2 regions of the Klebsiella variicola genome follow, and region 1 is predicted to be linked to the other one. Evidence: predicted binding sites of a transcription regulator. Region 1 holds the regulator's gene; the other holds the start of a gene.
The links. The regulator Fur, encoded in region 1, represses iron uptake genes when iron is present. The targets are predictions, from matches to a motif close to ATAATAATGAGAACNACTATCAA.
Positions count from the first base shown of each region.

Region 1 (8,096 bases):
CGCGCCGAAGCGGACGCCCGGCAGCTGTCGCTGGAGGTATGGGATAACGGTCCGGGGATCCCGGCAGGCCAGGAACAGACTATCTTTGATAAATTCGCCCGCGGCAACAAAGAGTCGGCGATCCCTGGCGTCGGGCTGGGCCTTGCCATCTGTCAGGCCATCGTCGACGTTCACGGCGGGACCATCTCCGCCAGCAACCGGCCCGAGGGCGGTGCCTCATTCCGTGTTACACTGCCGGGAGAAACGCCCCCTGAACTGGAAGAGCTACCTGAGGAATTGTGATTAACGTTCTGATTATCGAAGACGAACACGCTATCCGACGCTTTCTGCGCACCGCGCTGGAAGCCGACGGCATGCGCGTATTTGAAGCGGAAACCCTGCAGCGTGGGCTGATTGAAGCCGCTACCCGTAAGCCCGACCTCGCGATCCTCGATCTGGGCCTGCCGGATGGTGACGGCATTGATTTTATTCGCGACCTGCGTCAGTGGAGCCAGATGCCGATTATCGTCCTGTCAGCGCGTAGCGAAGAGCATGACAAAATTGCCGCCCTGGATGCCGGCGCCGATGACTACTTAAGTAAACCCTTTGGCATCGGCGAGCTACAGGCCCGCCTGCGCGTCGCGCTGCGTCGCCACGGCGCGGCGCAGGCCGATGAGCCGGTGGTGCGCTTCGCTGACCTTGAGGTCAATATCCCCGCCCGCCGCATCCTGCGCGGCAGCGAAGAGATCCACCTGACGCCTATCGAGTTTCGCCTGCTGGCGGCGCTGTTGAATAATCCCGGCAAAGTGCTTACCCAGCGCCAGTTGCTGAATCAGGTGTGGGGGCCTAACGCCGTAGAGCACAGCCACTATCTGCGGATCTACATGGGTCATCTGCGACAAAAGCTGGAGGCCGATCCGGCACGGCCGCAGCATTTGCTGACTGAAACCGGCATTGGCTATCGCTTTATGCCCTGAGCCCCGCCTCTGCAGTACCAGAGGCTGGCGATTTTCAGCCCTTCAGAGAGCAGCAGAAAACCGGCCAGGATCGCTACATGCCTGATGCCGGCAGCCTGAATCAGCCACAGACCCAGCGACAGCGAAGGCTGCATAAACACCAGTCTGAGCGGCGCCTGCCCCCAGGCCAGCCACAGCGCATAGCGGCTCTGACGGAAAAAGAGGATCATCGATAGCGGGATGCTGATAATCAGCAGAACATTCAGCGGATACAGCCAGACCGCCCCAGAGCCGTAAGTATGCAGCAGCTGGAGATAAGCCAGCAGGTCGTCGTAAAAAGGGAGGCGGCGGTGGGCAATATTCCACCATAAGAATTGCAGCACGAAAAAGAGATCCATCCACGCCCAGAATAAAAACAGGGACTTCCGTTGTATTTTCATCGCTATCCTTGCGAAAAAAATCAGGCCCACAAGGGGCCTGATGTTTGGCTGCGGTTACGCGTTCTTCAGCACTTCGCTGACAATCTCTACCGCTTCTTTTTCAATCAGCTTGCGATGCTCTTCGCCGAGGAAGCTTTCGCAGTAGATCTTGTAGGCGTCTTCGGTGCCTGACGGACGCGCCGCGAACCAGCCGTTGTCGGTCATCACCTTCAGGCCGCCAATCGCCGCCCCGTTGCCCGGCGCCGCGGTCAGACGAGCAGTGATCGGATCGCCCGCCAGGGTGTCAGCGCTGACCATTTCCGGAGAGAGCTTGGACAGCGCCGCTTTCTGCGCGGAAGTTGCGGAAGCCTGCAGGCGGTTGTAGCTCGGCGCACCGAAGCGTTCAGCCAGTTCGTTATAATGCTCCTGCGGGTTTTTCCCGGTCACTGCGGTGATTTCCGCCGCCAGCAGGCACATGATGATGCCGTCTTTATCGGTGGACCATGGCGTGCCGTCAAAGCGCAGGAAGGAGGCCCCGGCGCTCTCTTCGCCGCCGAAGCCGAAGCTGCCGTCGAACAGGCCGTCTACAAACCATTTAAAGCCCACCGGCACTTCCACCAGCTTGCGGCCCAGATCGTTCACCACCCGGTCAATCATCGCGGAGGAGACCAGCGTTTTACCCACCGCCACCTCTTTGCCCCACTGCGGACGATGCTGGAACAGGTAGTTGATCGCTACCGCCAGGTAGTGGTTCGGGTTCATCAACCCGGCTGGGGTGACAATCCCGTGGCGGTCGTAATCCGGATCGTTAGCAAACGCCAGATCGAACTTATCGCGCAGCGCCAGCAGGCCCGCCATCGCACACTCTGAGGAGCAGTCCATACGGATGGCGCCGTCTTTATCGAGGTGCATAAAGCGGAAGGTCTGGTCAACCTGATCGTTCACAATGGTCAGATTGAGCTTGTAGTGTTCGCCAATGCGTTTCCAGTATTCGATACCGGACCCGCCCAGCGGATCGACGCCCAGCGTCAGGCCCGCTTTCTGGATCGCCGCCATGTCGACGATGTCCGCCAGCCCTTCAATGAACGGCTGCACCAGATCCTGTTCTTTAACGTGACCAGAAGCCAGCGCCGCGTCCAGAGAAATGCGTTTCACGCCCTGCAGGCCGGCGGCCAGCAGTTCGTTGGCGCGGTTTTCCACCACTTTGGTGACGTTGGTATCAGCCGGGCCGCCGTTTGGCGGGTTGTACTTGATACCACCATCTTCCGGCGGGTTGTGTGACGGGGTGATCACAATGCCGTCTGCCAGCGGACCGCCTTTTTTGTTATGCACCAGAATCGCATTGGAGACCGCCGGCGTCGGAGTGAAGCCGTTGTTTTCCTGCACGATCACGTCAACGCCGTTGGCGGTTAACACTTCCAGCACCGAAATAAACGCCGGCTCGGAAAGGGCGTGGGTATCTTTGCCGACATAGCACGGACCGGTGATCCCGTTCTTCGCACGATCTTCCGCAATGGCCTGGGCGATGGCCAGGATATGCGGTTCGTTGAAGTTGTGGCGCGCCGCGCTACCGCGATGGCCAGAGGTGCCGAATTTTACCGCATGCTCCGCATTACCGACTTCAGGCTTCAGCACGTAGTACTGAGCAGTCAGTTGGGCGACGTTAATCAAATCACTCTGTTGCGCAGGCTGCCCCGCACGTTTATCGATTGCCATTGCCTGATCCTTCTGGTGCAAATGTTAAAAAGCTAGATCGTGCCGCAAACCTTTTCAATCAGCTCCGCAGGGAACTGCATCGACTGCATGATGTGCTCAATCATGCTGCATTTACGGCCGGTATTGGTATTAGTGATAACCCACCACGGTGTACCAGGAACCTGTTTTGGTTTGGTCTGATTACCGCTTTTCAGCAGCGTACGCGCATCTTCTGCAAAGTAGACGCGCGTGCGGCCATGCAGAGACTCGGTCGCCTCGGCAAATGCTTTATTGTCCAGAGAATAGAGGGTCGTCAACACCAGCATGAAACGGTTCACCGCACGCTTCTGCTCGGCGTATTCATCAGATAACAACAGCTCGCGCATGGCGCGGACTTTATCTTTCGCCGGGTTAGCGGGTTTCACCTCCACGGCAGGCGCTGGCGCCAGTGCCGGCGCGGCTTTGCTGACCGGTGTAGCCGGTTGGGAAACGGCGGAAAATTTCAGCATGCGCCGTAAAATGTCGGATGCGCTCTCGCCGATATGCAGAGTGTGGCTGGCAATATAGCGATAGAGTTCATCATCAACTTCAATTGTTTTCATCTTAATCCAGTGCGATATCTTTTCTGAATACAAATCGTTGGGATTATAAGTACAAATCCCAACCGCGGATAGCGTCAAACCAGGATGGCGGTAAAACTCAGAAAACTTCTGGGTCTTGCAGCCGGATGGCAGAATGTCCAACATAATACCCTAACCCGACGGAGCGAAAAAAAGAACTTTGCCATGAAATTAAATAGCCGAGCGCAATCTGCACAGAATCCGCACAACCACTCCCCGATCGTGCTGGTCCACGGTCTGTTTGGCAGCCTGGACAACCTGGGCATCCTCGCCCGCGACCTGATCGCCGACCACGATATTGTGCAGGTCGATATGCGCAACCACGGTTTGTCGCCGCGATCGCCAGAGATGACCTACCCCGCCATGGCGCAGGATCTGCTTGATACGCTCGACGCGCACCAGATCGAGCGCGCCACCTTTATCGGCCATTCGATGGGCGGGAAAGCGGTGATGGCGTTGACCGCCCTGGCGCCGGAACGCATCAGCGGACTGGTGGCGATCGATATCGCGCCGGTGGATTATCATGTGCGCCGCCATGATGAGATCTTCGCCGCTATCCGCGCCGTCAGCGAATCCTCCGCCAGCAGCCGCCAGCAGGCGGCGCAGGTGATGCGTGAGCATCTGCGGGAAGAGGGCGTGATTCAGTTCCTGCTGAAATCTTTTGTCGACGGCGAATGGCGCTTTAACGTGCCGGTGCTGTGGGACCAGTACCCGCATATCGTCGGCTGGGAAACCATTCCGGCCTGGCCGCACCCGACGCAGTTTATTCCCGGCGGCAACTCGCCCTATGTGACCGACGCCTACCGCGACGCGCTGCTGGCGCAGTTCCCGCAGGCCCGGGCGCACGTCATCGCTGGCGCCGGACACTGGGTGCATGCCGAGAAACCCGAGGCGGTGTTACGCGCCATCCGCCGCTATCTGACGAGCATCGCCGCCTGATTGGCTAAAATATGCCCGACCGCGCCGCAGAATGCCCGCGGTCGTTGGCGCAGCCGTTCGCCTGATGTATGATGGCGCGCTATCTGCGCCGGCTAGAGCCCGGCAGCTTGTTTCCCCGAAGTCACTCAGAATCATGGCAAAAGAACAAACGGACCGTACGACATTAGATTTGTTCGCAAACGAGCGTCGCCCGGGAAGACCGAAAACCAATCCGCTGTCGCGCGATGAACAACTGCGCATCAACAAACGTAACCAGCTGAAACGCGATAAGGTTCGCGGGCTGAAGCGCGTCGAGTTAAAACTCAACGCCGACGCGGTCGATGCGCTCAATGAACTGGCGGAAGCGCGTAATATGAGCCGTAGCGATCTCATTGAAGAGATGCTGATGACCCAATTGCGCGCCCTGCACAGCCAGGGAAAAGTCTAACTTTCCGCGAAAAATCCGCATTCGTGTAGCAGAGTGTGCAGTCGGGCGTGATTGCTGTTTCCGCGCCCTTGCCTGTTCTGCTATGATTGCCGTTATCTATGGGCATCGCGTCCCTACCACATCATTTAAGTTTCAAGAGGTTATTTTACTCATGGCAATCATCGGCATCTTTTTTGGCAGCGACACCGGCAACACCGAAAATATTGCAAAAATGATTCAAAAGCAGCTTGGTAAAGATGTTGCTGATGTTCACGACATTGCCAAAAGCAGCAAAGAAGACCTGGAAGCCCACGACATTCTGCTGCTCGGTATCCCGACCTGGTACTACGGCGAAGCGCAGTGTGACTGGGACGACTTCTTCCCGACGCTGGAAGAGATCGACTTCAATGGTAAACTGGTGGCGCTGTTCGGCTGTGGCGACCAGGAAGACTACGCAGAATACTTCTGTGACGCGCTGGGCACCATCCGCGACATCATTGAGCCGCGCGGCGCGACCATCGTCGGTCACTGGCCGACAGCCGGGTATCATTTTGAGGCCTCCAAAGGCCTGGCGGATGACGACCACTTCGTCGGCCTCGCCATTGATGAAGACCGCCAGCCGGAGCTGACCAACGAGCGCGTTGAGAAATGGGTGAAGCAGGTTGCCGAAGAGCTGCACCTCGAAGAAATCAAAAACGCCTGATGATTAAGCGGCGCAATCATTGAGTTGCGTCGCATTAATAGACAAAAGCAATCAAACTAATAGCTACAAGTTTTTAACTTTTAATCACATATCTGTACAATGTCCACTGATTCTACGAGGCACGTGACGCAGTTTGTAGCTGGTGCCTCGTTTTTGACAGCAAACCAGGCCTGATGCTTGCAGTTTTCATTTACCAGTGGCAGTTCTATAATGAGACGCATTACGTCGGGTTAATTTCTGTATGACTTCCGTTGAAGGAAGTAGATCGTTTAGCAACAGGACAGATTCCGCATGACTGACAACAATACCGCATTAAAGAAGGCTGGCCTGAAAGTCACACTTCCTCGACTGAAAATCCTTGAAGTGCTGCAGGAACCGGATAACCATCATGTCAGTGCGGAAGACTTATATAAACGCCTGATCGACATGGGCGAAGAGATCGGTCTGGCGACCGTTTACCGCGTACTCAACCAGTTTGATGATGCCGGTATCGTGACTCGTCATAATTTTGAAGGCGGTAAATCCGTTTTCGAACTGACCCAGCAGCATCACCACGATCACCTGATTTGCCTCGACTGCGGCAAAGTGATCGAATTCAGCGATGACTCGATCGAATTACGCCAGCGTGAAATTGCCTCCCGCCACGGCATCCGCCTGACCAACCACAGTCTGTATCTGTACGGTCATTGTGCGGAAGGTGATTGCCGCGAGGACGAACACGCCCACGACGCGGTGGAAAAATAATTCCCCGCTTCGCTGAGACTGAAAAGCCAACCTGCCGGTTGGCTTTTTTATGGGCGCCTCTGCTGCCCTTACCGCTCTCGTCCCACAGGTGACCTTCCCGCGTCCTCGTTTTGTCCGGAGAGTTGATATGGAACTTCGCCAGCTACGCTATTTTGTGCGCATTGTTGAAACCGGCAGCATGGGGCGCGCCGCGCTTGATCTTAATATCGGCGTCTCGGCGCTCAGCCAGCAGATCGCACGCCTGGAAAACGAACTGGCCATTCGCCTGCTGCAGCGGACCTCCCGCGGGGTCACGCCCACCAGCGCGGGTCTCGCTTTCTACTCGCAGGCACAGCTGGCGCTGCGCCATGCCGATGATGCCATCCTCGCCGCCCGCGAGGCGCGCCTGTCAGGCCACGTTAGCGTCGGCATGGCCCCCAGCACCGCCTCCGTTCTCGGCGTCCCGTTCATCAATGCGATGCGCGAAAGCTATCCCGACGTGCGCCTGCATTTGGTGGAAAGCCTCTCCGGTAATCTGGAGCGGATGATCAACACCCGCCAGCTCGATTTAGCTATCGTTTTCCAGCAGGAAAAGATCCTGCGCTGGAGCGCCAGACCGGTGCTGGAAGAACGCCTGTTCCTGATTGGCACCCATGCGCTGTTGGCCCCCCTGCAGGAGGACCACATCTCCCCTGACCAGCTCACCTCCCTGCCGTTGATTATGCCAAGCCAGGGCCATGGCCTGCGCGGCAGGCTGGAGGCAGTTTGCCAGCAGCATCATCTCAGCGTTGAGGTGGTGGCGGACATTGACGGTCTGGCCCTGCTGATGCAGGCCGTGCGCAGCGGACTGGGGGCCACCCTGCAGCCCGGGGCCGCCATCTCCCACCTCGACCATCAGGCGCTGAGGGTGATCGACGTCGTCAACCCGATACTCAGTCGCCCCAACTTTCTGGTCAGTCTGTCTGATGATGAACTCACTCCGGCAGGCCTTGCGGCTCGAGTGATACTCAGCAAAGTCATGCGCCAGCTGGTGGAGTCTGACCGCTGGCCGGGTGCTACCCTTTACGCTCACTAAACCCCTCTTTAGCATTACACCATAGCGCCTCACCGCTGTTACCACCTACATTCCCATTACAAATTTAACAATTAATTAAATTGTAAGGGAGCCGATAATGGTGGATGTACTGGTGATTGGCGGCGGCAATGCCGCGCTATGCGCCGCCTTAACCGCCCGGGAAGCTGGCGCCTCGGTGCTGCTGCTGGAGGCGGCGCCGCGGGAGTGGCGCGGCGGCAACTCGCAGCACACGCGTAACCTGCGCTGTATGCACGATGCGCCGCAGGACGTGCTGGTCGACAGCTACCCGGAAGAAGAGTACTGGCAGGATCTGCTGCGCGTCACCGAGGGGAATACCAACGAAGCGCTGGCCCGAATGGTGATCCGCACCTCGTCACAATGCCGGGACTGGATGCGCCAGCACGGCGTGAACTTTCAGCCACCGCTCTCCGGCGCCCTGCACGTGGCCCGCACCAACGCCTTTTTTATGGGCGGCGGCAAAGCGCTGGTCAATGCCTATTACCGCAGCGCGGAGCAAATGGGGGTGCAGATCCGCTACAACACACCGGTGCAGGCTCTCGAGCTGCGCAACGGCGAATTTG
Region 1 covers NZ_CP010523.2:3,898,764-3,906,859, forward strand. The annotation lists gene kdpD (two-component system sensor histidine kinase KdpD) at 1-282, shown strand, start outside; gene kdpE (two-component system response regulator KdpE) at 279-956, shown strand; gene SP68_RS18300 (hypothetical protein) at 938-1,375, opposite strand; gene pgm (phosphoglucomutase (alpha-D-glucose-1,6-bisphosphate-dependent)) at 1,430-3,070, opposite strand; gene seqA (replication initiation negative regulator SeqA) at 3,103-3,651, opposite strand; gene ybfF (esterase) at 3,835-4,608, shown strand; gene ybfE (LexA regulated protein) at 4,742-5,035, shown strand; gene fldA (flavodoxin FldA) at 5,187-5,717, shown strand; gene fur (ferric iron uptake transcriptional regulator) at 6,009-6,461, shown strand; gene tcuR (tricarballylate utilization LysR family transcriptional regulator TcuR) at 6,589-7,515, shown strand; gene tcuA (FAD-dependent tricarballylate dehydrogenase TcuA) at 7,613-8,096, shown strand, end outside.

Region 2 (8,096 bases), 2.0 Mb from region 1:
CCTTCCCGATGCCAGACGCAACCTCGCCAGCGGGCTAACGGTCGGCACAGTTCGTCACACTGATTATAACCCCGGCGCCAGCGGCGGCGATGCCACAGCGGTACGCCGACCATACCGTCCACCGGCGGCAAATCGTGCCGCTGCAGAAGACGCAGCAGCAGCAGGCGCGCGAGGGCGGGCCCCAGCTCCGGACGATGGTGAAACTTCAACTGCTGGACCAGACCGCTCAGCGGCGGGCGATAGTCATTGACTGCCACCAGCCAATGCCAGGGAGGTGGTTTTTGCAGGCAGCGGCCGCAGGGGTGATGGGATGTCGCCGCCGGCAGGCCACACTGGGGGCAGAGCGGGGGGCAGGCGAGCAGGGCGCGGCTGCAGCGGGAGCAGATCCCCCAGCAGGCGACCGCCAGCGGCATTTGGCATAGCCAGCATAAGCTGTGTGCTGTTAGCATATTTGGCCTTCTGTCCAGTAAAAAAGAGAACGGTAACGGATGAACGACATCTGGTGGCAAACAATCGGCGAAGGGGATTGTCATCTTGTGCTGCTGCACGGCTGGGGACTGAACGCTCAGGTATGGGATTGCATCACGCCGCAGCTGGCTTCGCATTTTACCCTGCACCTGGTGGATCTGCCTGGCTATGGCCGCAGCGGCGGGTATGGGGCGATGTCGCTCGAGGCGATGGCGCAGCGGGTGCTGGAGCAGGCTCCTCCTCAGGCGGTGTGGCTGGGCTGGAGCCTGGGCGGGCTGGTGGCAAGCCAGGTGGCGATGATGCACCCGGAACGCGTGCAGGCGCTGGTGACGGTTGCCTCTTCCCCCTGTTTCGCGGCTTGTGACGACTGGCCCGGCATCAAGCCCGAGGTGCTGGCCGGGTTTCAGCAGCAGCTGAGCGACGATTTCCAGCGCACCGTCGAGCGATTCCTCGCTCTGCAAACCATGGGCACAGAGAGCGCGCGTCAGGATGCGCGGGCGTTAAAGCAGGCGGTGCTCTCGCTGCCGATGCCTTCCGCCGAGGCGCTGAACGGCGGACTGGAGATCCTCAGAACCGTCGATCTGCGCCAGGCGCTGGTTGGGTTGCCGATACCGTTTCTGCGGCTGTATGGCCGGCTGGACGGACTGGTGCCGCGCAAGATTGTCCCGCTGCTGGATGAGCTGTGGCCGGAAAGCGAGTCAATCCTCTTCGATAAGGCGGCGCATGCGCCGTTTGTTTCCCATCCCGCGGCCTTCTGCGAGCCGCTGCTGGCGTTGAAAACGCGGCTGGGGTAATTTTTTTTGCCGCGCCATGGTAAATGGGCCATTCCTAGCAATACTTAGGTTGTTACGGTGGTTGATTATTTCATTCCGCCACCGTGACCTACAATAACAACCTTATGGAGAGTAGAGGCTATGAAACTTGTTACAGGAATGGTTGCATCTCTGGTGATTGGCACCCTGTCTTTTGGCGCATTTGCCGCGAAAGAGATCCAAAAAGAAGACGTGGCGAAGATGAATTTGACCAAGGTCGGCAGCATCACGACCTCCAGGACGACGTCACCGATGGACGCCCGACGCGATCTGTCTAAAAAAGCCGATGAGCTGGGTGGGAAATACTTTGTGGTGATTGCCGGGCAGAAAAACGAAAAAACCGTACACGCTAACGCTGACGTTTATAAATAATCCAGTCATAAAAAACGGGCCTGTTGGCCCGTTTTTCACTGCTGACTTACTCGTTTTACCCGCTGCACGACCAGGCCTGACTCCTTTCATCGCAGCGCCCACCACTCCTGCTGGCACGCCGCTTTCCCTTCAGGACAGCTTTTACAGCTGCCTGAGAGACAGCCCTCGCTCGTTTCGCTGATCCGTACCACCTTACCCATGGCTTCCATCCGTTCCAGCATCGCGTCAATCAGCGGCTGAGGCGTCCGCAGGCGGGCGCTGAGCTGTTTCGCCTCCATACGACCCTGCAGGGCCAGCATATCGCGGACTTCCATTAACGACGCCACAGACCCTCCTTAGTGGCAATCACCAGCCGGGCTGGAACAGCAGGAGGCCGGCGTTTTTCGGGTGGCCAGCAGCGAGACGTCCACCCGGCTGCGCGCCCGGCGCAGCAGGCCGAAGAGCACCACGTTGAACAACACCACTGCCAGGATACACGCCAGGCTGTAGCGCGGATGGTCGCTAAAGCTGACGGTCTGGTAATAGAGCGTCGAGAGCGAATAGGCGATATTCAGCCCCCACAGGATGGAGAAGGTCATCCAGCCGCGGCTCGATTCGCGGGCGATGGCGCCCATCACCGAGATGCAGGGGATATAGAGCAGAACGAAGATCAGGTAGCTGTATGCCGCCGCCGCGCTGCCAAATTTACTGCCCATCACGCCCATGGCGCCGGTGGCCATCTCGCCATCGCCTTTGCTGGCTTCGATGGGGTTGGCCAGGACGCTGAGGCTGAAGGTGTCTTTCAGTCCCTGCCATGTTTCGTCGACGGCGGCGAGCAGTTCTTCGCCGAGGCTGAAGGTCTGCGGATTGAATTCCTCATTCTGGATATCTTCGGCGGTATAGAGGGTGTTCAGCGTACCGACCACCACCTCCTTCGCCATCGCGCCGGTAAACAGGCCGACGGTGGCCTGCCAGTTATCTTCATGCACGCCGATCGGTTTAAACACCGGCGTAATGACCCGGCTCACCGAGGCCAGCGCGGAGTCGTTGATGTTGTCGACGACCTTACCGCTCAGCGAGAAGCTGTTCAGCGCGCTGAGGAAGATGCTGACAATGACGATCACCTTCCCGGCGCGCAGCACAAAGCCTTTCAGGCGCTGCCAGGTCTGGATAATCAGGCTCTTGATGTGCGGGACGTGGTACACCGGCAGCTCCATCACGAACGGCGAGGCTTCGCCACGCATAATGGTGTGCTTCAGCATCAGGCCGGTGAGAATGGCCATCACAATGCCCAGCACGTAGAGCGAGAAGACCGCCAGCGCACCGTTCTGACCAAAGAACGCGGCCGCGAAGACGGCGAAGATCGCCAGCCGCGCGCCGCAGGACATAAACGGCGCCATCATAATGGTCATCAGACGCTCGCGCGGTGCGTCAAGGGTGCGGGCGCCCATCACCGACGGCACGTTGCAGCCGAAACCGACAATCAACGGGACAAAGGATTTCCCCGGCAGGCCGAGGGCTTGCATCAGGCGGTCCATGACAAAGGCGGCGCGAGCCATGTAGCCGGAGTCCTCGAGGAAGGAGAGGAACAGATACATCATGCCGATCTGCGGCACCAGCGGCAGCACGGTGTTGATACCGCCGCCGATCCCCTGGGCGAGGAACACGGTCAGCCAGTCCGGGAAGTGCAGGGTGTAGCCCAGCCATTGAATACCGTGAATAAAGACCGCGACCGAGCCGGCATCAAAAATCGGCTGCAGCGCGCCGCCGATGTTGATCGCCAGCAGGAACATCAGGTACATGACAAAGAGAAAAATCGGTAACCCGAGGAAGCGGTTAAGGATCACTTTGTCCATTGCCGCGGTGAAGCGGCTTGGCTCGGCGGTCAGGGTGTTGCTGACGGCGTCGCAAACGGCGGCGATGGTCTGATAGCGCGCGTCTGCGATATGCAACGCCGGGTCGTCGATCTCGTCGCTGAGATTCGCCAGAGCAATATCCAGTTTATCGGCGGCGTCGCCGGCATAGGCCCGGCTGTAGATATCGCCCTCCAGCATCTGCAGACCCAGCCAGCGCCGCTGCCGGGTCGGGATCTGCGCTGACATTTGCTGCGCCAGCAGGTCAGCTTCGCGCAGCAGCGGCTGCGGATAGTGAACCAGCTCAATATCGCTGTTCGCCTGATGACGGTCGAGGGCAATCTTCAGCGCTTCGATTCCGCGTCCGCGGGTTGAGACCAGCGGAATGACCGGGCAGCCGAGACGGGCGGCGAGGGCGTCGATATCGATACGCACCTGCTGCTTTTCGGCGATATCCAGCATGTTCAGCGCGACGACGCAGGGGATCCCCAGCTCGAGCAGCTGCAGCGTCAGATAGAGGTTTCGCTCAAGGTTGGAGGCATCAACCACGTTAATCAGCATGTCGGCGTCGCCGCTCAGGATGTAGTGGCAGGCAATCTGCTCGTCCAGCGAGGTCTGCGAAGAGATGGTGGTCAGGGAGTAGGTCCCCGGGAGGTCGACCAGCGTGACCTGATGGTCAGTGGTGGCGAAAACGCCTTCTTTACGCTCAACGGTGACCCCGGCCCAGTTGCCTACGCGCTGGCGGGCACCGGTCAGCTGATTAAATAAGGTGGTCTTGCCAGAATTAGGATTACCAATTAAACCAACGGTTAATTTTTTCATATTTCAGACTCTTGTGCCGGGCCAGCCGTTATTGTGCAACCGCTTCCAGTTCGATTAAGGCGAGATCTTTTTTGCGTAATACCAGACTGACGCGTCGGGTTTCAATATGAACAGGATCGCCGAGTGGCGCTACGCGAACCACATGAAATGAGGAACCGGGCAGCATGCCGAGGGAGAGTAATTTCTGACGGTATGCTGGGCTAATATCGCGGGAGAATCCGGTAATTTTCCACGCACTATCAGGTGTGAATTGCATAGGGCCTACTTGTCTATCGCTAACCGAAGAAGAATTTTCCGGACGCCTGGAGGCAGCTGCGCCGGGGACCGTAGCCAACGAAAAAGGAAAAAACGTTCTGAAAGTGATGATAATGAGAATGGTTTTTATCATCAATACATATGATGCGCTTCGCGCTATTTTTATAGCGAAAATCACCTTTTTATTGATATGCCGCAAAATCCAGTCGGTGATCAAATAGCGCAAAATATTATTTCGGCGATCTAATGTTTAATTAAGGTTTCTTAAGTTAACGAAATGAAAATAATAATTTCGCGACCTTTCCTTAACGGAATTAATGCAGGTTATCAGAAATGACTGAACCCGTTTTGCGCGTAATGGCGGCCGTATCGCCAGGGGATGAAAAATGAAAACTGCCCCTGAAAAGGGGCAGGGAGAGATTAGCGTTTTTTACCCATCGCCGCAGCGAGGGCATCCATCATTGCGCTGTTACCGGCAGGCTGTGCCTCGCGACCGCGGGGTTTGGCGGCCTTCGCGGCCGGGCGGTTACCCTGGGGGCGATCCTGACCGCCGCCGCGGCGGGCGTTGCTGTCGCCTGGCTGCTCGTCGAGACGCATGGTCAGAGCGATACGTTTACGCGGCAGATCGACTTCCATGACTTTGACCTTCACGATGTCGCCCGCTTTCACCACGGTGTGCGGATCTTCAACAAACCGGTCAGAAAGCGACGAAATGTGTACCAGTCCATCCTGGTGGACGCCGATATCGACAAACGCGCCGAAATTGGTGACGTTGGTGACGGCGCCTTCCAGGATCATCCCCGGCAGTAGATCGTTCATGGTCTCTACGCCGTCGGCGAACTTCGCCGTCTTAAACTCCGGACGCGGATCGCGGCCTGGTTTTTCCAGCTCTTTGATAATGTCGGTGACGGTCGGAACGCCGAACTTCTCATCGGTGAAATCCGCAGCCTTCAGATGACGCAGTTCGCTGCTGTTGCCCATCAGATCTTTCAGCGCCTGCTGGGTGGCCGCCAGAATGCGCTCGACCACCGGATAGGCTTCCGGGTGCACGGTGGAGGCATCCAGCGGGTTGTCGCCGTGGTTGATACGCAGGAAGCCGGCGCACTGTTCAAAGGCTTTCGGCCCCAGACGGCTGACCTTCAGCAACTGCTGGCGATTCTGGAACTGGCCGTTCTCGTCGCGCCAGGCAACGATGTTCTGCGCCATCATGCGGGTCAGGCCGGCGACGCGGGTCAGCAGCGGAACGGAGGCGGTGTTCAGGTCAACGCCGACGGCGTTCACGCAGTCTTCCACCACCGCGTCCAGCTTACGCGCCAGCTGGGTCTGGCTGACATCGTGCTGATACTGGCCGACGCCAATCGATTTCGGGTCGATTTTCACCAGCTCGGCCAGGGGATCCTGCAGACGGCGGGCGATGGAGACCGCGCCGCGCAGCGACACGTCGAGGTCCGGGAACTCCTGGGCCGCCAGCTCGGAGGCGGAGTAAACGGAAGCCCCGGCTTCGCTGACGATCACCTTCTGGGCGGTGACTTTCGGGAACTGCTTCTGCACGTCGAGGAAGAAACGCTCGGTTTCACGCGAGGCGGTACCATTGCCGATGGCCACCAGCTCAACATTGTACTTTTCACACAGCGCGGCGACGACGACGGCCGCTTTGGCGGCCTGGCCGGTATGGGGATAGATGGTATCGGTGGCGACCAGTTTACCGGTGGCGTCGACGACGGCCACTTTCACCCCGGTGCGCAGGCCCGGATCGAGTCCCATGGTGGCGCGCAGCCCGGCGGGCGCGGCCATCAGGAGGTCGTGCAGGTTACGGGCGAAGACGTTGATGGCTTCGTCCTCCGCGCGCTCGCGCACGGTGCCCATCAGCTCGGTTTCGAGGTGCATCAGCACTTTGATACGCCAGGTCCAGCTGACGACACCTTTACGCCAGCTGTCCGCCGGGGCGTTATTCAGGCGCAGGCCAAGGTGGTCGATAATAATTTGCTCGCCGTGGCTCTCTTTCGGCGGCTCGTCAAACTGCGGATCGGCGTTTAAAGAGAGCTGCAGCACGCCTTCGTTGCGACCGCGGAACATCGCCAGCGCGCGATGCGACGGCACGGTGGCGATCGGTTCATGGTGATCGAAGTAGTCGCGGAATTTGGCGCCTTCCTCTTCTTTGCCGCTGACGACGGTGGAGACCAGGTGGGCGTTTTTCCACAGATAGTCGCGGACCTTCGCCAGCAGCGCGGCGTCTTCGGCAAACCGCTCCATCAGAATATAGCGCGCGCCGTCCAGGGCCGCTTTGCTGTCGGCGATGCCGTTGTCAGCGTTAATATATTTTGCGGCTTCCGCTTCCGGATCGTGGGCCGGTTCGTTCCACAGCAGGTCAGCCAGCGGCTCCAGCCCGGCTTCGATGGCGATCTGCCCGCGGGTACGGCGCTTCGGCTTGTACGGCAGGTAGAGGTCTTCCAGTTCGGTTTTGCTGAGCGTGGTGGTGATGGCTTTTTCCAGCGCGTCGGTCAGTTTGCCCTGTTCAGCGATGGATTTGAGGATCGCCTGACGACGGTCTTCCAGTTCGCGCAGATAGCCAAGGCGAGTTTCCAGATTACGCAGCTGCGTGTCATCCAGACCGCCGGTGACTTCTTTACGATAACGTGCAATAAACGGCACGGTGTTCCCTTCATCAAGCAGGCGAACGGCAGCTTCTACCTGTTCGGCTCTGGCCTGAAGTTCACCCGCAATAATGCGGCAGAGCGAATCATTCATCATGGCTTTTAATTCATCTTTAGGGTCAAAAATCAGGGACTAGTTATACGGACTGACGGCTGAAAATGCCAGTCGCGCCCGGTGTCTCTCGGAAAGTTCTTGTCTATTTTACGTATTCGATCTCGTTGACATACCAGCTGGCTTCGCCCGCCGGCGTGTTAACGATAGCCAGATCGCCGACCTCTTTTTTCAATAAGGCGCGCGCCATTGGCGAGTCGATGGAGATGTAGTCTTTGCGGCCAAAAATCTCATCGTAGCCGACGATGCGAAAGCGTTTGGTGTCACCCTCGTCGTTTTCGATCTCTACCCAGGCGCCGAAGAAGACTTTGCCTTCCTGCTGTGGGGAATAATCGACGATCTTTAACTGTTCCAGACATTTGGTCAGATAGCGGACCCGGCGATCGATCTCCCGCAGGCGCTTTTTGTTGTACTGGTAGTCCGCGTTCTCGCTGCGGTCGCCAAGGCTGGCGGCCCAGGTCACCTTTTTGGTCACTTCCGGGCGCTCCTGGCGCCACAGGTAGTCCATTTCCTGCTTCAGTTTTTCATATCCCTCGCGGGTGATCAGCGGCGTTTTCATCGTGAGTTCAACCTTCTGACAGTCTGTCGTTGCGCACAATTTGTAGCGCGTAATAATACCGACAGGATAAATACTGTGTCTTATGATTAAATGTATACTTAACCTGCTGTTAAATATGCTTTGTAACAATTTAGCCTGGAATATATACCAGATTTAGCTGGTGAGCGCGCCGGGCTTTTTTGAGAATACGCACTGACTATTGCAGTGAAC
Region 2 covers NZ_CP010523.2:369,961-378,056, forward strand. The annotation lists gene gntX (DNA utilization protein GntX) at 1-449, opposite strand, end outside; gene bioH (pimeloyl-ACP methyl ester esterase BioH) at 489-1,262, shown strand; gene SP68_RS01650 (YdgH/BhsA/McbA-like domain containing protein) at 1,383-1,652, shown strand; gene feoC ([Fe-S]-dependent transcriptional repressor FeoC) at 1,739-1,978, opposite strand; gene feoB (Fe(2+) transporter permease subunit FeoB) at 1,988-4,306, opposite strand; gene feoA (ferrous iron transporter A) at 4,335-4,562, opposite strand; gene SP68_RS01670 (Tex family protein) at 4,982-7,312, opposite strand; gene greB (transcription elongation factor GreB) at 7,413-7,886, opposite strand.
Region 2: feoA (ferrous iron transporter A) is a predicted target of Fur. The motif match lies at 4,669-4,691, and genes of this name have one in related genera.